One region of the Massilia forsythiae genome, then DNA from elsewhere that is predicted to be linked to it. Evidence: predicted binding sites of a transcription regulator. Region 1 holds the regulator's gene; the other holds the start of a gene.

Evidence for each region. The regulator FliA, encoded in region 1, starts transcription of late flagellar genes. The targets are predictions, from matches to a motif close to CTAAAGTTTNNNNNNNNNNNGCCGNTA.
Region 2: the regulator FliA is predicted to act here: its motif matches at 6,378-6,404, upstream of HH212_RS12490 (YtxH domain-containing protein).

Annotation. Positions count from the first base shown of each region.
Region 1 is NZ_CP051685.1:3,144,172-3,159,727, forward strand. Features, by position in the region: gene HH212_RS13460 (phosphomannomutase) at 1-167, shown strand, start outside; gene HH212_RS13465 (hypothetical protein) at 234-533, opposite strand; gene flhB (flagellar biosynthesis protein FlhB) at 843-2,036, shown strand; gene flhA (flagellar biosynthesis protein FlhA) at 2,191-4,329, shown strand; gene flhF (flagellar biosynthesis GTPase FlhF) at 4,565-6,073, shown strand; gene HH212_RS13485 (MinD/ParA family ATP-binding protein) at 6,066-6,878, shown strand; gene HH212_RS13490 (RNA polymerase sigma factor FliA) at 6,927-7,649, shown strand; gene HH212_RS13495 (flagellar motor protein) at 7,640-8,383, shown strand; gene motD (flagellar motor protein MotD) at 8,399-9,130, shown strand; gene HH212_RS13505 (hypothetical protein) at 9,330-9,749, shown strand; gene HH212_RS13510 (M35 family metalloendopeptidase) at 9,889-11,034, opposite strand; gene HH212_RS13515 (hypothetical protein) at 11,033-11,209, shown strand; gene HH212_RS13520 (EAL domain-containing protein) at 11,389-14,058, shown strand; gene HH212_RS13525 (bifunctional diguanylate cyclase/phosphodiesterase) at 14,067-15,556, shown strand, end outside.
Region 2 is NZ_CP051685.1:2,889,185-2,904,740, forward strand. Features, by position in the region: gene HH212_RS12460 (quinone oxidoreductase family protein) at 1-734, shown strand, start outside; gene HH212_RS12465 (hypothetical protein) at 748-891, shown strand; gene HH212_RS12470 (DUF4136 domain-containing protein) at 1,152-1,799, opposite strand; gene pepN (aminopeptidase N) at 2,050-4,728, shown strand; gene HH212_RS12480 (class 1 fructose-bisphosphatase) at 4,778-5,779, shown strand; tRNA gene HH212_RS12485 (tRNA-Thr) at 6,004-6,079, shown strand; gene HH212_RS12490 (YtxH domain-containing protein) at 6,523-7,455, shown strand; gene HH212_RS12495 (DUF4331 domain-containing protein) at 7,776-9,272, shown strand; gene HH212_RS12500 (hypothetical protein) at 9,290-9,571, shown strand; gene HH212_RS12505 (hypothetical protein) at 9,697-10,866, shown strand; gene HH212_RS12510 (HupE/UreJ family protein) at 10,955-12,127, shown strand; gene HH212_RS12515 (methyl-accepting chemotaxis protein) at 12,352-13,974, shown strand; gene HH212_RS12520 (efflux RND transporter permease subunit) at 14,178-15,556, opposite strand, start outside.

The DNA of each region.
Region 1 (15,556 bases):
TCGACACCACCGACGGCTTGCGCGCGACCTTCGCCAACGGCGACATCGTCCACCTGCGTCCGTCCGGCAATGCGCCGGAACTGCGCTGCTATGCGGAAGCCTCGACCCAGGCCGATGCGGAAGCCTTGTGCCGGGCTTGCCTGGAGCGGGTCGCCGCGCAGGCGTAAAAAAACGGCCGCGCAAGCGGCCGTTTTCATATTCATATCGCCGGAGCGCCTGGGCGCTCCCCGTGATTAACGGTGCGAGGTGGTCGAGTGGTTGGTGGTCGAGTCGCTGTCCGAAGCGGCGACGGCGACGGCAGCCACGGCAACGCCGATGGCCACGGCAGCGCCGGTCGACAGGCCGGCGATGGCGGTGCCGCCGAAGAAACCACCGGTGGTGCCGGCAGCTGCGCCGGTACCGGCAGCGCCGGCAGCCTGGCCAGCGGCAGCCGCGTCAGCGGTTTGCGCAGCGGTTGCGGTCGCGGCTTCTTGTGCGAACACTTGTGCCGACAGCATGCTCAGGATGGCGCCGGTAACGAGAATTTTCTTCATATTCAAATCCTTATAAATTCGATTAGGGGACGGCTTCAGCAATAGTGCCTTGCTGCGTCATTATAGCAAGGCAATGTTGCTTCAGTTCACAATAGGCCTGCCAGTCCGGCAACTCCCACGAAAAGTGTGAATAATTTTCCACTTGTCCGCAAGTTAAGAGTTTATCGTAAAAGGTTACAGACAAACTCACGTTTTCTAACGAAATCTGCCACCGTGGGTAATTAACCACCGGTTTCCGATGCTGTTCTCGTTCTAGCCGTGCGGCAATATCGGGAATAATTCCATCCTGACCTGAACTTGGAGCACAGGATGGCGGAAGCCAGCAACGCAGAAAAGACCGAACCGGCGTCACAGCGGCGCCTCGACCAGGCGCGCAAGAACGGCGACATCCCGCGCTCGCGCGAAGTGGCCACCTTCACCGTGCTGATGACGGCCGGCGCCGGCCTGTGGATGATGGGCGGCGGCCTGGTCGCCAAGCTGTCGTCGGTGCTGCAGGGCGGGCTGTCGCTCGACCGCGAGCAGATCCATAACCCTGCGCTGCTGATGGAACGCGTCACCGCCGACGTCGCCGGCGTCATCCTGGCGTGCCTGCCGCTGGCGGCCATGGTCATGCTGGTGATGCTGGCGTCGCCGCTGGTGATCGGCGGGTGGAACTTCAGCGCCAAGTCCTTCCTGCCCAACTTCGGCAAGCTCAATCCGATGCGCGGCCTGGGCAACATGGTGTCGACCAACGCCCTGGTCGAGCTGCTGAAGGCGGTCGCCAAGACGCTGCTGGTGGGCGCCGTGGCCTGGTACGTGGTGATGAGCCAGAAGGACGCCGTGCTCGGCCTGGCGCTGGAACCCTTCGGCACCGCCGCGCCGCACCTGGCCAGCATCCTGGCCAAGTCCTTCCTGACCATGGTCGGGTCGCTGGGCGCCATCGCCATCCTGGACGGGCCGTACCAGATCTGGCATTACGCGGATAAACTCAAGATGACGCGCCAGGAAGTCATCCAGGAATCCAAGGAATCGGACGGCAACCCGCAGATCAAGGGCAAGATCCGCCAGCTGCAGCGCGAGATGGCGCGCAAGCGCATGATGGCCAACGTGCCCACCGCGGATGTTGTCGTGACCAACCCGACCCACTTCGCGGTGGCGCTGAAGTACGCCGACGGCCAGCGCGGCGCGCCGCGCGTGGTCGCCAAGGGCACCGACGAGGTGGCCGCGAAGATCCGCGAGATCGCAAAAGAGAACAAGGTGGCGCTGCTGGAAGCGCCGGCGCTGGCGCGTGCGCTGTACAAGCACACCGACATCGACGACGAGATCCCGGAACGGCTGTACTCGGCGGTGGCCGAAGTGCTGGCCTACGTCTACCAGCTGCGCGCCTACGCCAAGGACAGCCGCCAGCAGTATCCGGATCGCCCGACCAGGCTGCCGGTGCCGCCGGAGATGGACCCGTTCGACCCGGCCTACAAGGCGCCGGGTACGCAGGCGGGGGCGGATACGGGGGCAGACGAGTTGTAATGAAGCGGCGCCGCCGTGCGCCGGCGGTGGAAATAGGCTGGTTTTTCGCGTCTCCTCGCCAAATGGTTTCCGTCAGGCATCAGTAATAATGTTGGTTATGGGCAAGCCATCGGCTTGTCCGCACCGATGACCAATACTGAACGACGGGACACGAATGAACGGTTTCAAACTGCCGGCATGGATGAATGGACTGGCCAGCCGCGGCGGCAACCAGTTGGCGGCGCCGATCCTGATCATCCTGCTGCTGGCGATGATGATCCTGCCGCTGCCGGCATTCGCCCTCGACCTGTTCTTCAGTTTTAACATCGCGCTGTCCGTGATCGTGCTGCTGACCGCGCTGTACACGGTCAAGCCGCTCGACTTCATGGCCTTTCCGGCGGTGCTGCTGGTGACCACCATGCTGCGCCTGGCGCTGAACGTGGCTTCCACGCGCGTGGTGCTGACCCATGGCCACACCGGCGGCGCCGCCGCCGGCAAGGTGATCGAAGCCTTCGGCCACTTCCTGATCGGTGGCAACTACACGGTCGGCCTGGTGGTGTTCATCATCCTCACCATCATCAACTTCACCGTCGTCACCAAGGGCGCGGGCCGTATCGCCGAGGTCGGCGCGCGCTTCGCGCTGGATGCGATGCCGGGCAAGCAGATGGCGATCGACGCCGACCTGAACGCCGGCCTGATCGGCGAAGCGGAAGCCAAGAAGCGCCGCGCCGAAGTCGGGCAGGAAGCGGAATTCTACGGCGCCATGGACGGCGCCTCGAAGTATGTGCACGGCGACGCCGTCGCCGGCATCCTGGTCACCGTCATCAACGTGATCGGCGGCCTGATCGTCGGCATGGTCCAGCACGACATGGCGTTCGGCGATGCCGTCACCAACTACACGCTGCTGGCCATCGGCGACGGCCTGGTGGCGCAGATTCCCTCGCTGATCATCTCGATCGCGGCCGGTATGGTGGTCTCGCGCGTGGCCAGCGAAAAGGACGTCGGCTCGCAGGTGGTCGGCCAGCTGTTCGCCAAGCCGATGGTGCTGTACATCACCGGCGGCATCATCGGCGGCATGGGCCTGATCCCGGGCATGCCGAATCTGGTGTTCCTGCTGCTGGGCAGCACGCTGTTCGGCGCCGGCTACCTGATCGAAAAGAAACGCAAGAACGCACCGCCGGAAGAATTGGCGGGCAATGCCGCCGCCGCGGGGCAGGGCGGGGCGGCAGGCGCGGCCGGCGCCGCGGGCGCCGCCGGCGGCGCCGCGCCGGCCGAGCAGGAAGAAGCCAGCTGGCAAGACGTGATGCCGGTCGATACCCTCGGCCTGGAAGTCGGCTACCGCCTGATCCCGCTGGTCGACAAGGGGCAGAACGGCGAACTGCTGAAGCGCATCAAGGGCATCCGCAAGAAGTTTGCGCAGGAAGTCGGCTTCCTGGCGCCGCCGGTGCACATCCGCGACAACCTGGAACTCAAGCCGGCGGCTTATCGCATTACCCTGAAAGGCGTGGAAGTCGGCAGCGGCGAGGCGATGAACGGCCAGTTCCTGGCGATCAACCCGGGCATGGCCAGCGGCACGCTGCCGGGCCTGGTGACCACCGATCCGGCCTTCGGCCTGCCGGCGATCTGGATCGACGCCGGCCTGAAGGAAGAGGCGCAGAGCATGGGCTACACCGTGGTCGATGCCGGCACCGTGATCGCCACCCACCTGAACCACCTGATCACGACCCACGCGTCGGAACTGCTGGGCCGCATGGAAGTACAGGCGCTGCTGGATCACCTGGCCAAGGAATCGCCCAAGCTGGTCGAGGACCTGGTGCCGAAGGTGGTGTCGCTGTCGACGCTGCAGAAGGTGCTGCAGAACCTGCTGACCGAGGGCGTGCACATCCGCGACATGCGCACCGTCATCGAGACGCTGTCCGAACACGCCGGTACTGCCGACCCGAACGACCTGACCGCGCTGGTGCGCGTGGCGCTGGGGCGCGCCATCGTCCAGCAACTGTTCCCGGGCACCAACGAACTCTCGGTGATGACGCTGGACAATCGCCTGGAGCGATTGCTGGTGCAGGCCCTGAACGCCGGCGGCGACGGCACCGGCATCGAGCCGGGACTGGCCGATACCATCGTCCAGCAGGCGGCGAATGCCACCCAGCAGCAGGAAGCGATGGGCCTGACGCCCGTGCTGCTGGTGCCGGGACCGCTGCGCACCTTGCTGTCGCGTTTCCTGCGCCGCGCCTTGCCGCAACTGAAGGTGCTGTCGCATTCGGAGATCCCGGAAAGCAAGACGATCCGGGTGACCAGCCTGGTCGGCGTATAAGATCGGGCCGGCAGTACACATCCGATGGGCGGCGTTTGCCGCCCATTTACGCATGAGCGGCAGATTTCTTTCGCAAATCCTTGCCGTAACGAAATAAGCCCATTTCCCCCGCCTTTTCCCTCGATTGTTTCCGCACAGCATCGTCAATAATCTTACTCATGAATGGGGCATGCATGCGCCCTGCAGTACCGATTGCGACCGATAGCTGATTACCTGCCCAGAGCGGAGACCGATGATGAACGTGAAGAAATTTACAGCGCCTACTTCCCGCGAGGCCTTGCGCAAAGTGCGCGAGGCCCTGGGCCCGGACGCGGTCATCCTGTCGAACCGCCCGGTGGATGGCGTGGTCGAGATCCTGGCGCTGGACAACGACGATGTCGCTTCGCTGGCATCGCCGTCGATGGCGTCCGAGATGGATGCGCCGCGTCCGCAACTGAACGTGCACGCCGACGTGCCGGCCGCGCCGGCCGCCCCGGCACCGCGCGCGTTCCAGGAAGCGCCGGCGGCCCCGGCCATGCGCTCCTTCGATACGTCCTCCGCCCCGGCGATGCGTTCCTTCGACGCCCCGGCCGCGGCGCCGGCGCGTCACCCGCTGAATCCGTCGAACGCTTTCCTCGGCCTGGACGACCTGCCGGCCGCGGCGCCGGCGCCGCACACCTACGCCGAGCGCCGCGCGCCGGCACCGGAAGCGCCGGCCTTCGACATGGCCGCAATGACCGCCATGATGTCGGCCGCCATCGCCCAGGCGAAAGAATCGGCCGCCAACGCCGCCGCCGCCGAGATGAACGGCATGATGAGCGAACTGCGCGCCATGCGCGGCATGATGGAGTCGCAGCTGGCCGAATTGTCCTGGAGCGGCACCCAGCAGCGCGAGCCGCACAAGGCAGGCGTGCTGCGCGAGATGCTGGCGGCCGGTTTTTCGGCCAGCCTGGCGCGCTACCTGATCGACAAGATGCCGGCCGGTAAGGATGCGGCCGAGTCGATGCGCTGGGTCAAGACCGTGCTGGCGCGCAACCTGGTCACGATGGCCGACGAGGATGCGATCCTGGACCGCGGCGGCGTGTTCGCGCTGGTCGGCCCGACCGGCGTCGGCAAGACCACCACCACCGCCAAGCTGGCGGCGCGCTGCGTGATGCGCCACGGCGCCGACAAGCTGGCCCTGATCACCACCGACGCCTACCGTATCGGCGGCCACGAGCAGCTGCGCATCTACGGCAAGATCCTGGGCGTGATGGTGCACTCGGTGAAGGACGAGGCCGACCTGCGCATCGCCCTGAAGGAACTGCGCAACAAGCACACCGTGCTGATCGACACCATCGGCATGTCGCAGCGCGACCAGATGGTCACCGAGCAGGTGGCGATGCTGGCCGGCAGCGGCGCCGACGTCAAGCGCCTGCTGTGCCTGAACGCCACCGCCACCAACGAGACCCTCAACGAAGTGGTGCGCGCCTACCAGGGCAGCGGCCTGGCCGGCTGCATCATGACCAAGATGGACGAGGCGGCGTCGATCGGCAACGTGCTGGACGTGATCATCCGCCAGAAGCTGAACCTGCACTACATCTCGAACGGCCAGCGCGTGCCGGAAGACCTGCATCTGGCCGACCGCGCCATGCTGGTCGACCGCGCCTTCCGCGGCAAGCGCGACGCCGCCGCCCAGTTTTCCGATGCCGACCTGCCGCTGATGATGGCCGGCCTGGGCAACCTGAACAACGACCGTTCGCTGCGCGAGGTATACGTTGGCTAGTTTCGACTTCGACCAGGCCGAGGGCCTGCGCCGCATGCTGGCCGGCCCCAAGCCGCGCATCGTTTCTTTTCTTTCCGCCACACTCGAGGACGACAAGGGCGCCATGCTGGTCAACCTGGGCGCCTCGCTGGCGCAGTCCGGCAACGACGTGCTGATCGTCGACGCCTGCGAGCGCGGCTACGGCGTGGCGCGCCGCCTGGGTGTCGATCGCGGTCCCGGCCTGCTGCAGGTGGCGCGCCAGGAATGCGCGCTGAACCAGGTGATCCACCCGGCGCCGCAGGGGTTTTCCGTGGTGAACATGAATACCGTCGCCTCCGCGTATCACCCGGACGATGCGCGCCGTCTGGCCAACACCTTCGACGTGCTGGTCAAGCAGGCTGCCGGCAGCATCGTCATCGTCGACGGCGAATTCTCGCCCGACGGCGGCTTTCCGGTGCCGGCCATGGCCGCCTCCGAGATCGTGGTGCAGGTGTCGACCAGCGCCATGTCGATCACCAACGCTTATGCGCTGGTCAAGCGCTTGTCGCAACACCTGGGCCGGCGCCCGTTCGGTATCCTTGTCACCGGCGCTACCGAGGCCGAGGCGAAGGTGGTATACGATAATATGTCATCTGCGGCAACACGTTACCTTGCAGTAACGCTGAGTTCCATGGGCTCGGTGCCGGCTGACGAATACCTGCAGCGCGCTGCGAGCCTGGGACGCGCCGTGGTCGACGCCTTCCCGCTGGCCGGCGCCTCTGTGGCGTTCCGGCGCCTGGCGGGACGCTTTGCGCACGGGGGCGTGCAGCACGGCCGGGCGGCGTGAATTCATCCATAACGAGTCAGATCAGCGAGCGGAAAACCGGGCGACACCATGTACACGGCCAAAGGGAAAGCGGACAAGAATTCTTTGCTGACGGCGCACATGCCGCTGGTGAAGCGTCTCGCCCACCACATGAAGGCGAAGCTGCCGCCGTCGGTCGAGGTGGATGACCTGGTGCAGGCCGGCATGATGGGCTTGCTCGACGCCATCAACCGCTACGAGGAAAACCAGGGCGCCCAGTTCGAGACCTATGCGGTGCTGCGCATCCGCGGCGCCATGCTCGACGAACTGCGCAACAACGACTGGATGCCGCGCTCGACGCGCCAGAACATGCGCAAGGTGGAAGCCGCGATGAACGCCCTGCAGCAGCAGCTGGGCCGCCCGCCGAGCGAATCGGAAGTGGCGAAATCGCTCAAGCTGTCGCTGGCCGACTACCAGGAACTGCTGGGCGAGTCCGGCGGCCACCAGCTGGTGTACTACGAGGATTTCCACGACGGCGAGGAGGGCAGCGACGGCTTCCTCGACCGCTATGCGGTGGACGACGACGATCCGTTGAAAAGCCTGCTCGACACCGATTTCCGCCAGTCCGTCATCGACGCCATCGACGCCCTGCCGCCGCGCGAGAAGATGCTGATGGGCCTGTATTACGAGGAAGAGCTGAACCTGAAGGAGATCGGCGCGGTCATGGGCGTGTCCGAATCGCGCGTCTCGCAGCTGCATACGCAGGCGGTGGCGCGCCTGCGCGCCTGGCTGAAGGAACGCGCATGGACCTGACCAGCCTGCTCGGGCTGGCGCTGGCGCTGGCCGGCATCGTCGTCGGCCACACGCTCGACGGCGGCAAGTTTTCCTCGCTGGTCCAGCCGGCCGCGTTCGCGATCGTGGTGGTCGGCACCTTCGGCGCCGTGCTGCTGCAGACCAAGCGCCAAGCTTTCGTGCGCGGCCTGCGCATGCTGCGCTGGGTGTTCGTGCCGCCGCCGGACCGGCGCGCCCAGCTGGCGCGCGAGATCCACCTGTGGAGCCTGTCGGCGCGGCGCGACGGCCTGCTGTCGCTGGAACAATACCTGGCCAAGGCCGACCCCTTCGTCCAGAAGGGCTTGCGCCTGGTGGTGGACGGCATCCACCCCGACAAGCTGCGCAGCCTGCTGGAAACCGAGATCAACGGCTATGAATTCCGCGAGCGCCAGGCCGCGCGCATCTGGGAAGCGGCGGCCGGCTACGCGCCCACGGTCGGTATCCTGGGCGCGGTGCTGGGCCTGATCCACGTGATGGAAAACCTGAGCGATCCGTCGCGCCTGGGCGCCGGCATCGCGGTCGCCTTCGTCTCGACGGTGTATGGCGTGGGGCTGGCGAACCTGTTCTTCTACCCGGTCGGTAACAAGATCAAGGGCATCGTCGCCGAGCGCGTGGCCCAGTACGAGATCCTCGTCGACGTGTTCCACGACATCGCCACCGGCGACTACACCCGCGTGATCGAGGAACGGGTCGCCTGCCTGCTGGCGCAGCATTGAGAACCGGTTGACACCATGGCGCGCCGCAAACCCTTCCAGGAAGACACCGAACACCACGAGCGCTGGCTGATCTCGTACGCCGACTTCATCACGCTGCTGTTCGCCTTTTTCGTGGTGATGTATGCGATTTCGGTGGTCAACATCGGCAAGTACACGGTGCTGTCGGAAGCGCTGGGCGACGCTTTCGGCGGACGCGGCGCGGCGCTTAAATCCAACACGCAGGTCGAGGTCGAGGCGCTGCCGCTGTCGAACATCATCGCCCACCGCCGCGCCGAAGCCGCCAAGCGCGACCGCGAGCGCCTGGCGCTGCTGGCGCGCAAATTGAACGCTTCGCTGGCGCCGCTGGTCAACGGCGGCAAGGTGCGCGTGACCCAGAACGCGCGCGGGGTGACGGTCGAGATCAATGCCAGCGTGCTGTTCGACGAGGGCGCCGCGGTCCTGGCCGGCAATGCGCGCGAGACGCTGGGCGCGGTGGCCCAGCTGCTCAGGGACGATCCGCACGCGATCGAGGTCGAGGGGCATACCGACGACACGCCGATCCGCAACCCGCTGTTCCCGTCGAACTGGGAACTGTCGGCGGTGCGCGCCAGCAGCGTGGTGCGGCTGTTCATCGAGAACGGCGTGGCCGAGCGCCGCCTGGCGGCGGTGGGACGCGGCGCCAACGTGCCGGCGGCGCCCAACGATACGCCCGAGGGCAGGGCGCGCAACCGGCGCGTGGCGGTCACCATCCTGGCCGGCGGCGGATGAGATAGCCGCCCGCACGCGTGCGCACCTTGGCATTTGCCGCCGCCCCGTGCACAATCGTTCCAACCCGACAGGAGCTTCGATCATGCGAAGACCGATCATGCCGCGCGCCGCTTTGCTGCGTCTGTTGTTGCCATGCACCCTGCTATGCATCTTGCCGGGTACCGGCGGCGCGCATGGAACAGAGAATGGAGCCGAAACGATGAACGTGCACGCGAGCCTGAGCGTCGATGCCAAACACGACAAGGTGCTGGTCACCTTCCGCGCCGAGAACCTGAGCGAGCGCCGCGCCTGGCTGCCGCGCAGCGTCGCCGCCGACCAGGCGCTCACCGGCCGCCTGTTCGACCTGCGCGAACACCCGGGCGGCGCCGAGGTCGCCTACACCGGCCCCTGGGTCAAGCGCGGACCGATGACGGCGGCCGACTTCGTCGAGCTGGCGCCGCACTCGGCCCACACGCACACCATCGACATCACCGATGCGTACGACTTCAAGCCGGGCCAGCATTCCTACGAAATCCGCTACGAGGGCGGCGCGCTGCCGGACGTGCGCCAGCTGGATGCCACGCGCGCCATCGAGGCGGCGCCGGTGGTGTTCAGCCATACGGCGCCGCCCGGACCGTAGGGTGGACGGCTGTACCGCCGCCGCTTGAATCACCGCGGCGGCGCCGCCGTCCACGCGTTCGGCCGGCGCCGAATTTGTGGCAAATCGGGCGTCGCATGAACGCGTGGACGGGGAACCCGCCTCGCCGGCCACATCCACCCTACGGTTGTGGCGGTGTGTTTTCGCCGAAGTATTCGTGCGAATCGGCGTTGTCGATCGCGCGCTCCGGATTGCTGACCGCCAGCGCCCGCGCCGCCTGCTGCCCGTAGACCCAGTCGTTGGTGCCCGCCACTACCGTGAAGTGGCTCATTTCGTGCACCAGCGTGCCGCCCTTGGAGTCGGTGCCGGTGAGCGGCGCGCTCCAGAATGCGTTGCAGACGTAGATCTTGTACGGCTGGTTCGGGTAAACGTAGGCGTAGTAATCCTCGTTGCAGCCGCAGTCGACCGTCACCGGCTTGGTGGCGAAGGCATCCTTGATGGCGATGAAATGGCGCGACACGATGGCGGCGCGCTCGGCGTCGACGGCGCCGAACCAGGTCGTGTAGCGCGGTCCCAGCGCTCTGCGCCGCGTATAGGCTTCGGCATCGGTGGACATCGCCAGCGCCGCCTGTGCGGCCTGGGCGATGGTTTCCTGCTGCGGGTTCGAGCAGCGGCTGTAGGAGAGGGCGTCGGCGCTGCCGGGCGCGCCGGCGTCCGGCGCCGGGGACGACGACGCGTCGGAGGCCGGCCTGGATTGCGCATCCGGCGGCGCTGCGCCGGGCTCCGCCAGGCCGCGCGGCAGGCGGCCGTCGATCCATACCGAGGCCGGCGGCGCTGACGCCGCGTCCCGGCCGGCCTGCGGCAGCAGCCGCGCCGCGTCCGGCGCGGCGTACGACAGCGGCGCGCCGCCGCGGTAGCGGATGCTGTAGGCGCCGGTCACGTTCATGCGGTACAGCGCCGACAGTTCCACCCGCGCGCTGCGCGAAGCGCCCGGCGCCAGCGCGATGAAGTCGCCCGCCCGCGGCGCCGCGCGCTTGACCTGGCGCCCGAGGTAGGGCACCTGCTGGCCGTCGCGCGTGATCTCGAACAGCGGCGCCTCGGGCGCGCCGAACGGGGTCTGCCATGCCAGCAGCCAGGCGGTGGCGTTCGAGGTGTTGGTGATGGTGACCGTCACCATCACCGCGTCGCTGCGGGCCAGGCTCGGGCGCTCCGGCGTCACCGTCACCGTGACGCCGGCCGCCGGCGCCGAGGACGCCGCGACCGCAGATGCCGCGCCGGCACATGCCGCGCCCACGAGCGCCAGCATCGGAATGCGTTTCCAGTCCATGTTCGCTCCAAAGAAAAAGAAGGGAGCTTTTCTTGTAGAGGAAGGCGGAATTGCTGGCTTTGCAAAGGCACAATGGAATGTGCTGGCGGAATGCGCTGGCGCTGCAATGCCACAACAAATCCGCCGCACGATAGCGAAATCCGAACACAAGCTGTGGCAAATTGATATCATGTAAAGATGCTGTAAGATAATAAACGTTTCGCAAAGTAATCCTCTCGTTCACACTGCCGTGCGCCGCCGCTGCCGCCGCACGGCGATGCGCCGGGCGCCTGCCGCGCCGGCGCCGTTCCGGAATCGACCGATTGCCTGCACCCGAGCCCGCACAGCAAGGCGACGACGATAAAGTGACGATTCTTGGACAAGCACACGCACCACAAACCGGATAACCCGCATGCCGCCGACGACGAACGGGTCGCCGCGATCGCGCGCGAGCTCGGCCTGGACGACCGTGAGATCGCCGCGCGCAAGGCCTTCCTCGAACTGGACGAGGACGACGTCGCCCTGCTGCGCCAGGTGCACGTGCTGGTCGACGGCGACGGCGACGTGTTCACCGATACCTTCTACCAGCACGTGCTGGCGATCCCGGAACTGCGCGAGCTGGTGCGCGACGACGCCACCGCGCAGCGCCTGCGGCGCAGCCAGCACGACTATTTCCGCAGCCTGACCGCCGGCGACTACGGCGCCGACTACATCCGCAACCGCCTGCGCGTGGGCGTGGTCCACCAGCGCATCGGGTTGGAGCCGAAGTGGTACATCGGCGGCTACCGCAAGTACCTGGCCGGCATGCTGGAACTGCTGTCGCGCCGCATCGTCGGCGATCCGCAGCGCCTGTCGCGCGCCTACGGCGCGGTGCTCAAGATGGTCTGCTTCGACATGGGGCTGGCGCTCGACACCTATGCCCACGCCAACCAGCGCAGCGTGCTGCAGTACCAGAATTACCTGGAGCAAGTCATCGACGGCATGCCGGCCGGGCTGGCGGTGGTCGGCGCCGACGGCCGGGTGCGCTCGATGAACCGTGCCATGAGCCAGATGCTGGGCGTGGCCGACGACGCCATCGCGGCGCACCCGCCGCTGGCGCAACTGCTGCCGTGCCCGCTGCTGGAGCGGCGCGCCGCCGAGGCGCTGGCATCGGGCGCGGCGCAGGACGGCGTGCCGGTCGCGTTCGACAGCCCGGCCGGCGGCGTGCGCTGGTTCGAGTTCAACATCCGCCGCACGCGCCAGGCCGGCGAGCACCTGCTGCTGCTGATCGGCCAGGACGTGACCTACCAGGCAGAGGCGCGATTGCGCCTCCAGGAAAGCGAGGAATTTTTCCGCCTGACCTTCACGCAAGCCGCGGTCGGCATCGCGCTGCTGTCGCCGGACGGACGCTTCCTGCGCGTGAACCGCAAGCTGTCGCACATCGTCGGCTTCAGCGAGGCCGAGCTGCTGCAGTGCCGCTTCGACGACATCACCTGGCCCGAGGACCTGGCCGAAGACCGCGCCCAGGTGGCGCGCCTGGTGGCCGGCGAACTGCGCGACTTCCAGCGCGAGACGCGCTACGTGCGCAAGGACGGCCAGGCGGTGTGGGTGGCGCTGAGCTGCTCGACCATGCGCGAGGCCGCCGGCGGCCTGCGCCTGATCGCCGCGGTCGAGGACATCTCGCGCCGCAAGCAGGCCGAGGAAGCGCTGCTGCGCCTGGCCAACCACGACGCCCTGACCGGGCTGCCCAACCGTACGCTGCTGCAGGACCGCCTCGAGCACGCCATCGTCCAGGCCCAGCGCAACGGCGCCGCCCGGGACCGGGCGGCCGAGGTCGGCGTGATGTTCATCGACCTGGACCGCTTCAAGCACATCAACGACAGCCTCGGCCACGACGCCGGCGACCGGCTCATCATCGAGATCGCGCGCCGCCTGGGCCGCAGCCTGCGCGAGAGCGACACCGTGGCGCGCCAGGGCGGCGACGAATTCGTGGTGGTGCTGCCCGAGCTGGCCGGCCCCGAGGACGCGGCGCGGGTGGCGCAGAAGGTGCTGGACCACCTGTTCCAGCCGCTCACCCTGTCCGGCCAGGAAGTGTTCCCGACCGGGAGCATCGGCATCGCCATGTACCCGCGCGACGGCGCCGACAGCGGGTCGCTGCTGAAGGCGGCCGACAGCGCCATGTACCGCGCCAAGGCCAGCGGCGGCAACCATTTCCACTTCTACGCGGCCGCCATGGGCACCCATGCGCACCGGCACCTGCGCCTGGAGACCGGGCTGCAGCGCGGCCTGCTGCGCGAGGAATTCGTGCTGCACTACCAGCCCCAGGTCGACATCGCCAGCGGCCGCATCGTCGGCCTGGAAGCGCTGCTGCGCTGGCAGCCGCGCGGCGGCGACATGGTGGCGCCGTCCGACTTCATCCCGCTGGCCGAGGAGACCGGCCTGATCGTGCCGATCGGCGAATGGGTGCTGGCCACCGCGCTGCGCCAGCAGGCGCGCCTGGAAAGCATGGGCCTGGCGCCGCTGCGCATGGGCGTGAACATGTCGGCGCGCCAGTTCCGCGAGGACGACGTGGCCGGCATGGTGGCGCGCCTGCTGCGCGAAAGCGGCTGTTCTCCGTCCTGCCTGACGCTGGAGATCACCGAGAGCGTGCTGATGGAAAATCCGGCGCAGGCCGCCGAGACCATGGCGCGCCTGGCGCAGATGGGCGTGCGCCTGTCGATCGACGACTTCGGCACCGGCTATTCCAGCCTGGCCAACCTGCGCCGCCTGCCGATCCACAGCCTCAAGATCGACCGCTCGTTCGTGGCCGACATCGGCGCGGGCGTGGAGCGGGGCGGCGAGGCCGGCGAGGCCGGCGCCGGCGGCGCCATCGTGCAGGCGGTGATCGCGCTGGCCGGCACCATGAAGCTGGACGTGATCGCCGAAGGCGTCGAGAGCGCCGCCCAGCAAGCCTTCCTGGGCGAGCACGGCTGCCGCCAGATGCAGGGCTACTGGTTCAGCCGGCCCTTGCCGGCGCCGCAGCTGGAACGCCTGCTGCAGGCGCACGGCGCGGGGGCGCAGCCATGAGCGTGGCCATGACCGGAGCGCGGGGCGGGACCGTGGCCGGGCCGGGGCCGCGGCGCGTCTCCGGCGCCGTCCTGGCCGTGCTGGCCGCCGGCCTGGCCGCCTTCATGGCCTGGCTGGTGCTCGGCCACCGCGCCATGCTGCCGTGGCGGCTGCAGTGGTACCTGCCGCTGCACACCGTGGTGGAAACGCTGGCGGTGGTGGTCATCACGCAGGTGTTTTCCACCGGCGGGCACGGCACCGGCAGGCGCATCCCGGCGCGCGTGGCCTTGCTGTCGCCGGCGGCGCTGGCGGTGGCCCTGCTCGAATTCGGCCACCTGATGTCGGTGCCGGGCATGCCCGGCCTGATCGCCCCGGCGGTGCCGGGGTCGGGCGTGGTGTTTTCGCTGGCGGCGCGCCTGCTGGGCGCGCTGACCCTGCTGGCGGCGGTGCTGGTGCCGCGCGAGCGCATGGTGGCGCGCAGCGTGCACGCGCTGGCGATGCTGGCGGCGCTGGCGGCGGTCGGCGCCGGCTACTGGCTGGTGCTGGCCGCGCCCGGCCTGGTGCCGGCCACCCACGTCGCCGGCGTCGGCCCCACCGCCTTCAAGACCGCCTGCGAGTACCTGCTGATCGCGATCAACGGCGTGGCCGCGCTGCTGTCGCTGGGACGCGCGCTGCGCCACGGGCGCCGCACCGACCGCTACCTGGCGCTGGCCGCGGCCGTGATGGCCCTGGCCGGCGTCGCCTTCGTCTTCAGCATGGCGCGCGACGACGCGGTCAGCATGGTCGGCCACCTGTACGAAGTGATCGCCTACCTGTTCCTGTACCGCGCCATCCACGTGGCCGCGGTGCAGGCGCCCTACCTGCGCCTGAAGCGTTCCGAGCGCTCGCTGGCGGAAAGCGAGAGCAACTTCCGCAGCCTGATGGAATGCGCGCCGGACGCGATCCTGCTGGCCGCGCCGGACGGGCGCATCGCCATGATGAACGCGCGCGCCGAGGAACTGTTCGGCATCGGGCGCGACAGCGCCGCCGGCCTGGCGCTGGACGTGCTGCTGCCCGGCGCAGGGGCGGACGGGCAGGGCGACGTGGTCGAGTGCCGGCGCCTGCGCCAGGACCCGTTCCCGGCCGAGGTGCGCCGCGCCGCCACCCCGGCCGGCCAGCAGATCGCGATCGTGCGCGACCTGTCCGAGCGCAGCCGCCTGGAGCGCGCGCTGCTCGAGCAGCTGACCTACGACGCCCTGACCGGCCTGCCGAACCGGCGCCGCATCCTGGAAACGCTGGACGAGGCCATCGATGCGGCGCGCCAGGAACGGCGCACGCTGGCGGTGCTGGTGCTGGACCTGGACGAATTCAGGAAGATCAACAGCGGGTACGGCTGGGCCGGCGGCGACGAGGTGCTGCGCGAATGCGTGACGCGCCTGGCGCAAATGCTGGAATCCGGCGACACCCTGGCGCGCCAGGGCGGCAACGAATTCATCGTGGTGCAGAAGCATTCCGGCCAGGACGCCGCCGGCGCGCTCGG
Region 2 (15,556 bases), 250 kb from region 1:
GCGACCGGGTCGCCTACGCGGCGCGCCCGAACGGTGCCTACAGCACGCTGCGCGTCATGCCGGCCGAGGTGCTGGTGCGCCTGCCGGACGACATCGGCTTCGAGGAAGGCGCCGCCATGCTGCTGCAGGGCCTGACCGTGCAATACCTGTTCAGGCAGACCTACGAACTCAAGGCAGGCGACACCGTCCTGTTCCACGCGGCCGCCGGCGGCGTCGGCCTGATCGCCTGCCAGTGGGCGCGCGCGCTCGGCGTGAACCTGATCGGTACCGTGGGGTCAAACGACAAGGCGGCGCTGGCGCGGCAGCATGGCGCCGCCCATGTCATCAACTACAACACCGAGGACGTGGTGCAGCGCGTACTGGAGATCACCGACGGCGCCCGGGTGCCGGTCGTCTACGATTCGGTCGGCAAGGACACGTTTGCGCGCTCGCTCGATTGCCTGCGTCCGCGCGGCCTGATGGTCAGCTTCGGCAATTCGTCCGGGGCGGTGCCGCCGTTTTCGCTTTCCGAACTGACCGGGCGCGGCTCGCTGTACATCACGCGTCCGACGCTGGACAGCTATGCGTTCGACCGCGCCAGCCTGGAAGCGATGGCGGCCGACCTGTTCGGCATGGTGAGCAGCGGCCGCATCGACATCGAGATCAACCAGCGTTTCGCGCTGGCCGACGCCGCCGAAGCGCACCGCGCACTGGAAGCGCGCCGCACCACCGGCAAGACGATCCTGCTGCCTTGAAGGAGCCACCGCCATGAGGGAGTTCAGCGACGACAAGGACCCGATGGAACCGGAACCGGTGGCCGAACCGCGCTTCGGCCGGCTGCTGGCGGTGCTGGCGCTGGCCATCCTGCTGATCATCGCGATCACGTTTGCGTCGGAGGCGTATTTTTCCTGACAGAGCACGCCTCCACGCATCGTCGTCCCCGCGCAGGCGGGGACCCATGCCGAGCATCCGAAGTTGACCTATTTGAAGGTTCCGGAAGTTTCTGAAATATCGAATTTTGTTGCTCTGTATGGATCCCCGCCAAGGGGGCCGCCGAGGCCGGGGACGACGCGGGTTTGTTCCATCGCGCCAAAAAAAACGCCGCCCGAAGGCGACGCTCTTGTCACGGCAAGCGGCCGGGTCACTCGGCCACCCCGCCGGCCGCCCCGCCGTCAACCACGCTGGTTGTTCGGCTGCTGCTTCAACTCGATCAGGCGCGAACCGCCGTTCGGCCCGGGAAAACCCTCGAACGCGCTCTGCACCAGCGCCGGCATCACCGCCGGGGTCGACATCTGCTTGCTGACGTTGCGCACGGTGACATCGAACAGGTGCTTGCCGTCGCCGGCGTTGCGGATCGCGATCTGCAACTGGCGGTGGTAGCGGTGCTCTTCCTGCACGTCGTAGGCCGGCACCGGACCCCAGAACGGATCGTAGAACGGGTTGTACCAGCCGCCGCCCCAGTAACGGCGACGGAAACCCCCGTAGCCGAAGCGCGGCGAATACGGGTAGAACGGCGCGTAGCTCGGGTACACCACCTGGGTCGGCACGTCCACCGTGACGAAGCGCAGCGCCACCTTCAGCGCGGGCGACTGCGGCGCCTCGTGGAAGCCCAGGCGGTTCATCTGGCCGCGCACCAGGTTCTGGTAGCTCTGCAATTCGAGCGTGTTGTCCTGCGGCGGCGGCGCGTCGAAGGCGTAGCTCTTTTCGGCCAGCTGGGCCGGCCATTGGTGGAACGTGGTGACGTCGCTGCGGATCGTGGTCGCGCAGCCGCCCAGCAGCAGGCTGAGCGATGCAGCTGCCGCGATCATTGTGCGTTTCATAACGAACTCCTCTCTATGGTCTTCGCGCGCTCGGGCGGACGCGTGGCCGCAGGGCGCAAAGCTTGCTTTATTCAAATCGGTGTTATGCAGGAAACCATCATAGTCCTGTTGCTGACGATTCGTCGAACCATTTACGAGCGGTTACGGGCTGTACAGTGCGATACATCCGCGCCGGCGGGCGAATTCAGCGAAATGCCTGGCCGCGAGGTTGGTAGAATAGACGCTTCACCAACGTCACGCGGACTCCACCATGCGCACCGACACGCCCCAGACCATCTACCGCAAGGACTACACGGCGCCCAGCTACCTGGTCGATGCCGTGGAACTCGGCTTCGACCTCGATCCGGCCCGCACCGTCGTCGCCAACCGCCTGACGCTGCGCCGCAATGACGCCGCCGGCACCGGCGGCGCCCGGCGCGAGATCGAACTGTATGGCGAGGAACTGCAGTTGGTGGCGATCAGGCTGAACGGCAAGGCCCTGGGCGCGCGCGACTACGCTATCGACGGCGCGCTGCTGCGCATTCCCTGCGACGCGCAGGACGTGGTGCTGGAAATCGAAACCATCTGCGTGCCGGAGACGAATACCACGCTCAGCGGCTTGTACGTTTCCAACGGCAATTTTTATACGCAATGCGAAGCCGAGGGCTTCCGCCGCATCACCTATTTTCCCGACCGTCCGGACGTGATGGCGACCTACACCGTGATGCTGCGCGCCGACAAGCGCCAATTCCCGGTGCTGCTGTCGAACGGCAACCTGATCGAGGAAGGCGACTTGCCCGACGGCCGCCATTACGCGCTGTGGGAAGACCCATTCAAGAAGCCGTCGTACCTGTTCGCGCTGGTGGCCGCCAGCCTGGTGTGCCAGGAAGAGACCTTCCCGCTCCAGGATGGCCGCCGGGCGCTGCTGCAGGTGTGGGTGGAAGAGGGCAACCTCGACAAGACCGATTACGCCATGCAGTCGCTCAAGCGCAGCATCCGCTGGGATGAGGAGCGCTGGAACCTGGAGCTCGACCTGGACCGCTTCATGATCGTCGCCGTGGGCGACTTCAACATGGGCGCGATGGAAAACAAGGGCTTGAACATCTTCAACACCAAGTACGTGCTGGCCAATCCGCGCGTCGCCACCGACGTCGACTTCCAGGGCATCGAAGCGGTGGTCGGCCACGAATACTTCCACAACTGGACCGGCAACCGCGTCACCTGCCGCGACTGGTTCCAGCTGTCGCTGAAGGAAGGCTTGACCGTGTTCCGCGACCAGGAATTCTCGGCCGACATGATCGGCACCGCCAGCGGGCGCGCCGTCACCCGCATCGACCAGGTGCGCACGCTGCGCCAGGCCCAGTTCCCGGAAGACGCCGGTCCGATGGCGCACCCGGTGCGGCCCGACTCCTTTGTCGAGATCAACAATTTTTATACGGTCACCGTGTACGAGAAGGGTGCCGAAGTCGTGCGCATGTACCAGACTCTGCTCGGCCGCGACGGCTTCCGCAAGGGCATGGACCTGTATTTCGCCCGCCACGACGAGCAGGCCGTCACTTGCGACGATTTTCGCGCGGCGATGGCCGATGCCGGCGGGCGCGATTTGTCGCAGTTCGAGCGCTGGTACAGCCAGGCCGGCACGCCGGTGGTGCAGGCCGAGACCCATTACGATGCCGAACGACAGACCTACACGCTGCGCCTGGTCCAGTCCTGCCCGGCCACGCCCGGCCAGGCCGGCAAGCTGCCGTTCCACATCCCGGTGGCGGTCGGCCTGCTCGGTGCGGACGGACGCGACCTGCCCTTGACCCTCGACGGTGTCGACCTCGGCACGACGGCGGTGCTGGAACTGGTCGAGGCGGATCAAAGTTTCGTCTTCGGCGGCGTCCGCGAACAGCCGACGCCGTCGATCCTGCGCGACTTCTCGGCGCCGGTGATCCTGAAATACGGCTACAGCGACGCCGAACTGGTGCTCCTGTTCAGCCACGACAGCGACCCCGTCAACCGCTGGGAAGCCGGCCAGCGCCTGGCCATGGGCCGCCTGCTCAAGCTGGCGGAAGATGCCGCTGCCGGCCGCAGCCTCGACCTGGACGACGTGTTCGTCGACGCCATGCGCAAGATGCTGGTCGACGCGTCGCTCGATCCGGCCTTCCGCGAGCAGGCGCTGCTGCTGCCTTCGGAAACCATGATCGCCGACCAGATGGACGTGGTCGACCCGATGGCGATCCACATGGCGCGCCAGTTCGTGCGCGCCGATATCGGCGCGCGCCTGCGCAGCGAGCTGCGGGCGCAATACGACGCCAGCCAGACGCCCGGCGAATACAGCCCGGACGCCGAATCGATCGGCCGCCGCGCCCTGAAGAACCTGTGCCTGGCCTACCTGTGCGCTGCACCGGACGAGGCAGCCATCGCCCTGGCGCGGCGCCAGTTCGACGAGGCCGGCAACATGACCGACCGCGTGGCGGCATTGGGCGCGCTGGTGCATGCGCGCGCCAGCAGCGCGGTGGCGGACGCCGCCGCCCATGCCGACGACGCCCTGCGGCGCTTCTACGACGAATTCCAGGGCGAAGCGCTGGTGGTCGACAAGTGGTTCGCCATGCAGGCGTCGGCGCCGACCACCGACGTGGCTGCCGTGCGCGCATTGATGACGCATCCGGCCTTCACGCTGCGCAACCCGAACCGCGCGCGCAGCCTGGTGTCTACCTTTTGCGGCGCCAACCCGGTCGGCTTCCACGCGCCGGACGGCAGCGGCTACGCGTTCTGGGCGGAATCGGTGATCGCGCTCGACGCATTGAATCCGCAAGTCGCCAGCCGCCTGGCGCGCGCCATGGACCGCTGGCGCCGTTACGCCCCGGCCCTGCAGAAGCACATGAAAAAGGCGCTGCAGCAGGTGGCGGGCCGGGCCACGCTGTCGAACGACGTGCGCGAAGTCGTCGGCAAGGCGCTGGCCTGACATTCGTCTTATGCCCGCCGCAACAATTTAAACAAACCCGAAAGCAACCATGAAACGCATCAGCCTCACGCAATACCTGGTCGAAGAGCAGCGCCTCCACGACAACATCCCGGCCTCGCTGCGCCTCCTGATCGAGGTCGTGGCGCGCGCCTGCAAGACCATCAGCCATTCGGTAGGCAAGGGCGCCCTCGGCGACATCCTGGGCAGCGCGGATACCGAGAACATCCAGGGCGAAGTGCAGAAGAAGCTCGACGTGATCTCCAACGAGATCCTGCTGGAAGCCAACGAATGGGGCGGCCACCTGGCGGCCATGGCGTCGGAAGAGATGGAATCGATCCACCCGATCCCGAACCGTTATCCGATGGGCGAATACATGCTGCTGTTCGATCCGCTGGACGGCTCGTCGAACATCGACGTCAACGTCTCGATCGGCACCATCTTCTCGGTGCTGAAGGCGCCGGAAGGCATGAGCCAGCCGACCGAGCAGGACTTCATGCAGCCTGGCAGCCAGCAGGTGGCCGCCGGCTACGCCGTGTACGGCCCGCAGACCATGCTGGTGCTGACGACCGGCAACGGCGTGAATTGCTTCACGCTGGACCGCGAGATGGGTTCCTGGGTGCTGACCCAGAAGGGCATGCGCATTCCGGAAGAGACCAAGGAATTCTCGATCAACATGTCGAACCAGCGCCATTGGTACCCGCCGGTGCAGCGCTATATCGCGGAAATGTTGGAGGGCAAGACCGGTCCGCGTGCAAAAGATTTCAACATGCGCTGGATCGCCTCGATGGTGGCCGACGTGCACCGCATCCTGAACCGCGGCGGCATCTTCATGTACCCGGCCGACGCGCGCGACCCCAGCCAGCCGGGCAAGCTGCGCCTGATGTACGAAGCGAATCCGATGGCGATGATCGTCGAGCAGGCCGGCGGCGCCGCCACCGACGGCAAGGGCCGCATCCTCGACATCCCGCCCGCCAAGCTGCATCAGCGCGTACCGGTATTCCTGGGTTCGAAGAGCGAGGTGGAGCGCGTGACGGGCTATCACGCAGAGTGAACGAGCGCAGAACGGCTGCCGGACGAACTTCGACGGCAGAAACGCGTCTTCCCCGCGCAGGCGGGGACCCAAGCTGACGTGGCATACAACGGCGTAGGCGCACGATTCTCCTGCCTGTCATGCCATCGATGTACAAAAATGCCGAGCCACACTAGCAAGTTCGCAAGGTTGTTTGCTAGAATACGCCACCTTGCCAAGCTAACCTGTTTGGCAAGCCAGGTTTCGCCGCTGTAGCTCAGTCGGTAGAGCAGCGCATTCGTAATGCGAAGGTCACCAGTTCGATTCCGGTCAGCGGCACCAGTACAAGTGAAAAGGGTCATCCGTCAGGATGGCCCTTTTTGCATTCCGTCTCCTCGTCGACTTCCGGTGCCGGTGGCTGTGCCGATCCTCCATTCTCCCCGCTCCATCGCCAGAACCCATGGCTCTGTTATGCACCGCACAGTAGCCCTCGGCAAAAAGTTATATTTTTCTTATCGTGACGTCGCAAAATGAAAAGCGCCTCAAAACGGGCGCTGCGGCACAACAGCGAAATGCCAGGGGAACCACTACCCAAGGAACTTTTGAACGAGTTCATGGTCAATGATCGAATGTCTTGACTCGAGAGTCTGTTCATTTGGTTCCGTTGATGTAGCGCAGTTCACTCTTGTGCCTTCGTTTTGTTTCGAGGGAAATGCAGGAAGAATGTGGTGACGGTCGAGTTTCGGTCTACTACGCGTTGATCTTATTTTTACGAGGAATTCATCATGGATAATCAAAAGTCGAACGAAGCAAAAGGCAGCAACATCGGTAACCAGGGTTCGAACATCGGCAACCAGGGCTCGAACATCGGCGCCGCAGGCAGCCTGAACAAGAGCAACCAGCCGAACCAGGGCAAGGACCAGTCGACCGGTTCGATCAGCTCGATCGGTTCCAGCACCGGCGGCGCCACCACCTCGGGCACCGGCGCGCTGGGCACCAGCAGCGTCGGCAACGCCGGCGCCTCGGCCTCGGGCAACAGCCAGAGCGCCGCAGCCACCGGCTCGGGCACCGGCGGTGACCTGAAGGACATCGGCAACCAGGCCAAGGATGCCGCCAAGGACATCGGTGGCCAGGCCAAGGACGCTGCCAAGGATGCCGGCGCACAAGCCAAGGACATCGGCAACCAGGCCAAGGATGCGGCCAAGGACATCGGCGGCCAGGTGAAGGATGCCGCTAAGGATGCCGGCGACCAGGCCAAGGACATCGCCGGCCAGGCCAAGGATGCTGCCAAGGACATCGGCGCACAAGCCAAGGATGCCGCCAAGGATATCGGCGACCAGGCCAAGGATGCCGCACAAAACCTCGGCAAGAACATCGACGCCAAGGTGTCGGACAAGGCCGATGACCTGCACCAGTCGATCGACAAGGCAGCCGACGCCGCCAAGCCGGCCGTCGAGCGCGTGCTGAACAGCGTGCAGCCGGCCGTCGAGCGCCTGGCCGACCGCGCCCACGCCGGCGTGGATAAGATCCAGGGCCTGCTGAGCGGTGCCGGCACCGGCCTGGGCGAGCGCCAGCAGCAACTGACCGACGCTGCCGGCCAGTGGGCCGAAGCAACGCGCGAATACGTGCGCCAGAAACCGGCTACCGCCGTGGCGATCGCAGCCGCAGCAGGCTACATCCTGGCCAAGCTGACGGGTGGCCGCAGCCGCGACTATTAATTCGCGCAAATATCGTCCGCGCCGGGTCGCACCGCGCGTGGATCGATGTGGATAGGGATCGATCCTGACGATGCAAAGCGTCGTACGAATCGATCCGCATCTCTCGACGCCGGCTCCATGCCGGCTTTTTTATTGCGCCTCCGAAGCGATCGCGCAAATTTCCCAGGTAGATGATGCGATTTGCGAGGAAGGTTATCGTTTGTCGTGTTTTGCTCAGAATCTTCAAATATTTTCATTTTCCAATCGTGCGCACGCTTGGCTATTGGATAATTTTGTTACCGAACTTGGTAACCATAATATCAATGAAAAGGAGAGGGAAAATGGTTCGTAGTAAACTCAAGCTCACCCCAGTGGCAGCACTGCTCGCCGGTGCCGCGATGATGTCGGCCATGGCGCCGGCCAGCGCCTCCAGCCACCGCGAGGCGCCGTTCCTCACCAATGCGCCGAAGGTGGACGGCACCGACTTCTACATGTTCCGCAGCTACGCGTCCGGCCGCCAGGACTACGTGACGCTGATCGCCGACTTCATCCCGTTCCAGGATCCGCAGGGTGGCCCGAACTTCTACCAGTTCGACCCGAACGCGCTGTACGAGATCCACATCGACAACAACGGCGACGCCAAGGAAGACATCACTTTCCAGCTGCGCTTCAAGAGCACCTCCAAGCGCACCGCGCTGAACATCGGCGGCAAGCAGGTCCTGATCCCGCTGATGTACTCGTCGACCATCAGCGGCGTGAATCCGGCTTCGCTGAACGTGCGCGAAACCTATACCGTGGACATGGTCAAGGGCGACCGCCGCACCGGCACCCGCACCCGCCTGGCCGCCACCAGCGGCGCCACCGAATTCGACAAGCCGATCGACAACGTCGGCGACAAGACCTTCGGCAGCGCCACCGGCTACGAAACCTACGCCAACCAGCACATCTACGACATCAATATCCCCGGCTGCGGCACCGGTCGCGTGTTCGTCGGCCAGCGCAAGGAACCGTTCTACATCGCCGTCGGCAAGATTTTCGACCTGTTCAACCTGAACCCGCTGGGCGCCGAATCGGCCGGCAACAAGAACGACCTGGAAGGCAAGAACATCAGCTCGATCGCCATGGAAGTGCCGATCGCCTGCCTGACCGCCAACGGCGAGCCGGTCATCGGCGGCTACGCCACCGCCAGCATGCGCCAGGGCCGCGTGATCAACCCGGCGCCGGCCTCCGGCATCAACAACGCCGTCAAGGAAGGCGGCGCCTGGAGCCAGGTGTCGCGCCTGGGCATGCCGCTGGTGAACGAGGTCATCATCGGCGTGGACGACAAGGACCGCTTCAACGCCTCCAAGCCGAAGGATGACGCCCAGTTCCTGGACTACGTCACCAACCCGGTGCTGCCGGCCGTGGTCGAGACCCTGTTCCCGTCCGCCAAGGCGCCGACCAACTTCCCGCGTACCGACCTGGTGACCGCCTTCCTGAAGGGCATCCCCGGCGTCAACCAGCCGAAGAACGTGGTCGCTTCCGAAATGCTGCGCCTGAACACCAGCATCGCGCCGACCGCGCAGGCATCGCAGAATCCGCTGGGCGTGGCGGGCGGTGACAATGCCGGCTTCCCGAACGGCCGCCGTCCGGGCGACGACGTGGTCGACGTCTCGCTGCGCGTGGCGATGGGCGCATTGTGCGTGCTGACCGGCACCAGCGATGCACTGGGCGTGGGCTGCAAGCCGGCCGATGCGCCGGCCGGCGGACTCAAGCTGACGGACGGCGTGCGCAAGAGCGCGACCGACTTCAAGGCGGCGTTCCCGTACCTGAACACGCCGCTTCCGGGTAACCAGTAAGAAGCGAGGAGACGATCATGACCAAGCTTCAAGCGCTGCGCGGCCGCTCGCTGGCGGCCGCGGCCCTGGTGGCGGCGGCCGCGCTGATGGCGGGCTGCGGCGGCCACCATCATCACGATAACCCGACCACGCCGACCCCGACCACGCCGACGCCGCCGGTGTCGACGGTCGACGCCTTCATCGCCTACGTGACGCAGCTGATCTCGACCAGCAGCGACACCGCCGAGCCGGCATCGACCGATGGCGTGACCGCCACCACGCCGGAAAACACCGAGCCGCAGGCGGTGTCCGGCAGCTGACCTCCGGTCGGCAGCGATGCGCCGCGGCGCATTCCGGTGGCCTCCACGGCACCGGGATGCGCTGCGGCGCATTTGCCTTTTAGAATAAAATTCCGCGTAACAACACCACGATTTCCGGAGACGGCATGCCACGTGCCTCCATCCTGGCCTTGCTGCTGGGGCTTATCCCGGGGAGCGTCTTCGCCGCCCCCCACATTCCCGTCGACGGCAACCAGGTCGTCGAACGCCTGCCCAGCCGCGCCGACCCGGTCCAGCGCGAACTGCGCCGCCTGCGCACCGAGCTGGCCGCCAGTCCGAACGACCTGCGCCTGGCCGGCGCGCTGGCGCAGCGCTACATCGAGCAGGCGCGCATCGAGGGCGACCCGCGCTATCTCGGCTATGCCCAGGCGGCGCTGGCGCCCTGGTGGACCCAGCCGGCGCCGCCCGACCCGGTGCTGGTGCTGCGCGCCACCCTGCGCCAGAGCACCCATCAATTTCCGGCCGCGCTCACCGACCTCGACCTGGCCGTCAAGCGCGACAGCAACAACGTGCAGGCCTGGATCACGCGCGCCACCGTGCAACTGGTGACCGGCAACCTGGCCGCGGCGCGCGCCAGCTGCATGCGCCTGTATTCGCGCGCGCCGGCGCTGGTAGTGCAGACCTGCCTGTCCGGCGTGGGCAGCGTCGGCGGCCAGGCTGCCGCCAGCTACCGCCAGCTGGTCGAGGCGCGCGCCAGCCATCCGCCGGCGACGGCCGACGTCGCGGTCTGGGTCGATACCCAGCTGGCCGAGATGGCGGCGCGCAGCGGTGACGATGCCCGGGCCGAGGCCCACTTCCGCCAGGCCATGAAGGCGGACGAGCCGGACAGCTACCTGCTGGGCGCCTACGCCGATTTCCTGCTCGACCACGATCGCGCGCCCGAGGTGGTGCGCCTGTTGAAGGACAAGACCCGCGTCGACGCGCTGCTGCTGCGCTATGCGCTGGCGCTGCAGGCCACCGGCGCGCCCGAAGCGAAGGAAGCCACGGATGCCTTGCGCGCGCGCTTCGACGCCGCCATGCTGCGCCGCGATACCGTGCACCAGCGCGAGCAGGCGCGCTTCGAGCTGGCGCTGCGGCGCGACCCGGCCGCCGCCGTGCGCCTGGCCAAGGCCAACTGGCAGGTGCAGAAGGAGCCGGCCGACCTGCGCATCCTGGCCGATTGCGCGCTCGCCAGCGGCGATGCGGAAGCGGCGCGCCTGGTGCGCGACTGGCTGCGCAGCTCGCGCATCGAAGACCGCCGCGTGGCCGCCACCGCGGCGCGCCTGAAGGCCGCCTGATCCGTCCGAGCGGCGCGCCGCCCACATTAAAAAAATGAACCAACATACGGAAGACAAGATGAGGGGATGGATGAAGCGGATGGGGTCGATGCGCAGCAGGGCGCAACGCAGCGTGCACACCTGCCTGCAGGGCCTGTGCCTGCTGGCCGCGGCACTGTTGCTGGCGGCGCCGGCCCAGGCCCATAAATCGAGCGACAGCTACCTGACCCTGGACGTGCGCCAGGGCCAGGCGCAGCAGGGCCGCATCGACGGCCAGTGGGACATCGCCTTGCGCGACCTCGACATGGCCATCGGCCTGGACCAGGACGGCAACGGCGAGCTGACCTGGAACGAGGTGAAGGCGCGCCACGAGGCCATCGCCGCGTATGCGCTGGCGCGCCTGAAACTGGCCAACGGCGGCGCCGCCTGTCCGCTGCGCGTCACCGAACAGCTGCTCGACGACCACAGCGACGGCGCCTATGCGGTGCTGCGCCTGCGCGCCGACTGCGGCGCCCCCGTGACCACGCTGGACGTCGATTACCGCCTGCTGTTCGACATCGATCCCCAGCACAAGGGGCTGCTGCAGCTGCGCCACGGCGCGCAGGCCTCGACCGCGATCTTCGCGCCCGACAGCGCGCACCAGTCGCTGCGCGTGGCCGACGCTTCCGCCTGGCGCCAGTTCGGCGACTACGTGCGCCATGGCGTCTGGCACATCTGGATCGGCTTCGACCACATCCTGTTCCTGCTGTCGCTGCTGTTGCCGGCGGTGCTGGTGTACCGCGACCGCCGCTGGGAAGGGCGCAGCACCTTCCGCGCCGCCGCGCTCGACGTACTGAAGATCGTGACCGCCTTCACGCTGGCGCATTCGATCACGCTGACGCTGGCCGCGCTGGGCGTGGTGGCGCTGCCGTCGCGCGTGGTGGAATCGGCCATCGCCGCCTCGGTGGCGCTGGCCGCGCTCAACAACGTGTGGCCGCTGTTCCACGGCCGGCGCGCGCTGGTCGCCTTTGCCTTCGGCCTGATCCACGGCTTCGGCTTCGCCAGCGTGCTGCTCGACCTCGGCCTGCCGCGCTCGGCGCTGCTGCTGTCGCTGGTCGGCTTCAACGTCGGCGTCGAACTCGGCCAGCTGGCGATCGTGCTGCTGTTCCTGCCGCTGGCCTTTTTGGCGCGCAACACGGTGCTGTACCGGCGCGGCGTGCTGGGCGCGGGCTCGTGCCTGATCGTACTGCTGGCGCTGGCCTGGCTGGTCGAGCGCAGCCTGGACGTCAAGTTGCTGGCGTGAGCGCGGCTGGCCTGGTGGATTTGCCAAGTTGCGGCATATACACGTTCGATCGTCGAAAAATTGCCTTGCATAAATTAGTCGGCTAGTCTGTGGGCGGACGGGCTTTGCAGCCTCGACCACGCCGCCCCGGACCCCTTCGCGCATTTCCGGCAATTTTTGCGCATGCCGACTGCCTTGCGCCGCAAGGTGAGTGGGCATGCGCATGTCCCTTTTCCCGCATCGATATGAATCTCCTGAATCTGAACATCGCCAACCGGCTGCGCCTCGGCTTTGGCTTGCTGGTCGTCCTGATCGCGGCGCTGGCCGGCGTCGCGCTGAATTCGCTGGGTCGTCTGCACGACGGCACCACCGACCTGGCCAAGGGCGTGTGGCCGCGCGTGCGCCTGGCCAACCTGGCGCTGGACAATATCCGTGGCAGCATGGGCCGGGTGGGCCAGCTGGTCGCGGCCAACGATGCGGCGGCGCGCGCAGAAGCCAACGAGCGCCTGGCGATCAACGTCGATGGCATCAACAAGGCATTGATCAGCCTGGAGCCCTTGTTGGTGACGCCGGCCGGCAAGGCGTTGATGGTGGAATCCAAGCAGCAGCGCGACATCTACCTGGACGAGATGACCCGGGTGCGCGCCCTGGTTGCGGAAGGCAAGGTCGAAGAAGCCAACGCGCTCGCGTTCGGCAAGATGTATGCGTCGCTGCAGACCTTTGCGCAGAGCATGCGCAAGCAAGTCGACTTCCAGCAGGACCGCTTCGACAAGCTGGCCGGGGAAGCGGACGCCGTGCACGCCACCGCCGTGCGCGTGATCGGCGGCGCCGCCACGCTGGCGGTGCTGCTGGCGGCCGCCGCGGCGCTGGTGATCACGCGTTCGGTGGTGCGCCCGCTCGGACGCGCGGTCGAGGTGGCGCGCACCGTCGCCGGCGGCGACCTGACCAGCCGCATCGAGGTGGCGGGCAGCGACGAGGCGGCCCAGATGATGCGCGCGCTGCACGAGATGAACGCCTCGCTGTGCAAGGTGGTGGCCGAGGTGCGCACCGGCAGCGGCGAGATCGCGACCGCGGCGCGCGAGATCGCCACCGGCAACCTGGAACTGTCGGCGCGTACCGAGCAGCAGGCCGGCGCGCTCGAGGAGACCGCGTCGTCGATGGAACAGATGACCGCCACCGTGCGCCAGAATGCCGAGAACGCGCGCCAGGCCAACCAGCTGGCCGCCAGCGCCACCGCCGTGGCGCGCCAGGGCGGCGACGTGGTGGCGCAGGTGGTGCGCACCATGGGCGACATCGACGCCGCCTCGCGCAAGATCGTCGAGATCATCGCCGTCATCGACGGCATCGCCTTCCAGACCAATATCCTGGCGCTGAACGCCGCGGTCGAGGCGGCGCGCGCCGGCGAGCAGGGCCGCGGCTTCGCCGTGGTGGCGACCGAGGTGCGCGCCCTGGCGCAGCGCTCGGCCTCTGCCGCCAAGGAAGTCAAGGCGCTGATCGATGACTCGGTCGGCAAGGTGGGACTGGGCTCGCAACTGGTCGGCCAGGCCGGCGGCACCATGGCGCAGGTGGTGGACAGCGTGCAGCGGGTGAGCGACATCATGGCCGAGATCAGCAGCGCCAGCCATGAGCAGGAAGCCGGCATCACCCAGATCAACGGGGCCGTCACCGACATGGATGCGGTGACGCAGCAGAACGCCGCGCTGGTGGAGGAAGCCGCCGGCGCGGCGGGCAGCCTGCAGGAGCAGGCCGACCGGCTGGCGCGCATGGTGGCGGTGTTCAAGGTGGAAGGTGCGCAGGCGGGTGCCGAAACGGTGACGCGGACCTTGCCTGCACAGCAGCCGCCAAAGCCGCGGATGCAACTGGCCTGATATCCAAGGCGTCGTCCCCGCGCAGGCGGGGACCCATACTGACTACCAGAATTCGCTAGGTCGAACGAGCGGTAGCGTTTTCAGGAATACGACTTTGGAAGCCGCGTATGGGTCCCCGCCTGCGCGGGGACGACGTTTACGGGCTGTCTGCCTGGCGATACTGCAACGTCGGCGCCCACCTTCGGCACCGGCGCGTCACTGCCTCACTTCACCGCGCTTTCCTCCGGCACGGCCTGCCTGCGCGGCTGCCTGCGCATCTTCCCGCCCATCCGGCCGAGCCAATGCTCGACGTCGTCGACATAGGTGAACACTGCCGGCACCACCAACAGGCTCAACAGAGTCGACGTGATCAGGCCGCCGATCACCGCGATCGCCATCGGCGCGCGGAAACTCGGGTCGCCGGACAGGCCCAGCGCCAGCGGCAGCATGCCGGCGCCCATGGCGATGGTGGTCATCACGATCGGGCGCGAGCGCTTGTGGCAGGCGTCGACCAGCGCGTCGAAGCGGTTCATGCCGGCCTTTCTCGCCAGGATCGCGTAGTCGACCAGCAGGATCGAGTTCTTGGTCACGATCCCCATCAGCATGATCAGGCCGATCATGGTCGGCATCGACAGTGCGCTGTGCGTCACCAGGAGCGCCACGAAGGCGCCGCCGATCGACAGCGGCAGCGCCGCCAAGATCGTCACCGGCTGCAGGAAGTCGGTGAACAGCAGCACCAGCACGCCGTAGATGCACAGCACGCCGATCAGCATGGCCAGGCCGAAGCTGGCGAATAGCGCCTGCATTTCCTGGGCGTCGCCCAGTTCCGCGATCTGCACGGAAGCAGGCAGGTTCTTGAAGGCGGGCAGGGCGCGCGCCTCGGCGTTCACTTCGCCCAGCGAGCGGCCGTTGAGTTCCACATCCATGGTCACGTTGCGGCTGCGGTTCAGGCGGTCGATCTGGGCCGGGCCGCTTTCCATCGTGATGTCGGCGACGTTGGCGAGCAGCACCGGACCGTTCTTGCCCGGCACCGTCAGGCGGCCGATGGCGTCCAGGTCGGCGCGCACCGCGTCCGGCAACTTGACCCGGATCGGCACCTGGCGCTCGGACACGTTCATCTTGGCCAGCACCTGGTCGTAGTCGCCGGCGGTGGCCACGCGCACCGTTTCGCCGATGCTGGCCGCGGTCACGCCCAGGTCGGCCGCGCGTGCGAAATCCGGGCGCACGATGATTTCCGGACGCACCAGCGAGGCGCTGGAACTGACGTTGCCGACGCCGTGCAGCGTGCGCAGTTCGCGCTCGGCCTGGCGCGCGGCGGCGTTCAAGGCCAGCGCATCCTCGCTGCGCAGCACCAGTTGCATCTTGACGCCGGAATCGGGCGGGCCGACCGCGAAACGGGCGCCGGGGATGTCCGCCAGCTTCGCGCGCAGCGCCGATTCGATCGCCGGCAGCGATTCCTTGCGCTCGCCGCGCCGGGTGGTGGTCAAGGTCAGCACCGCGCGCCGCGCCTCGGCCGCAGCGCCCGGCGCGAACAGGTCGCCGCTGGAGCCGCCGCCGATCGAGCTGAACACGCTTTTCACGTTGGGCACGCTCATCGCCGCCA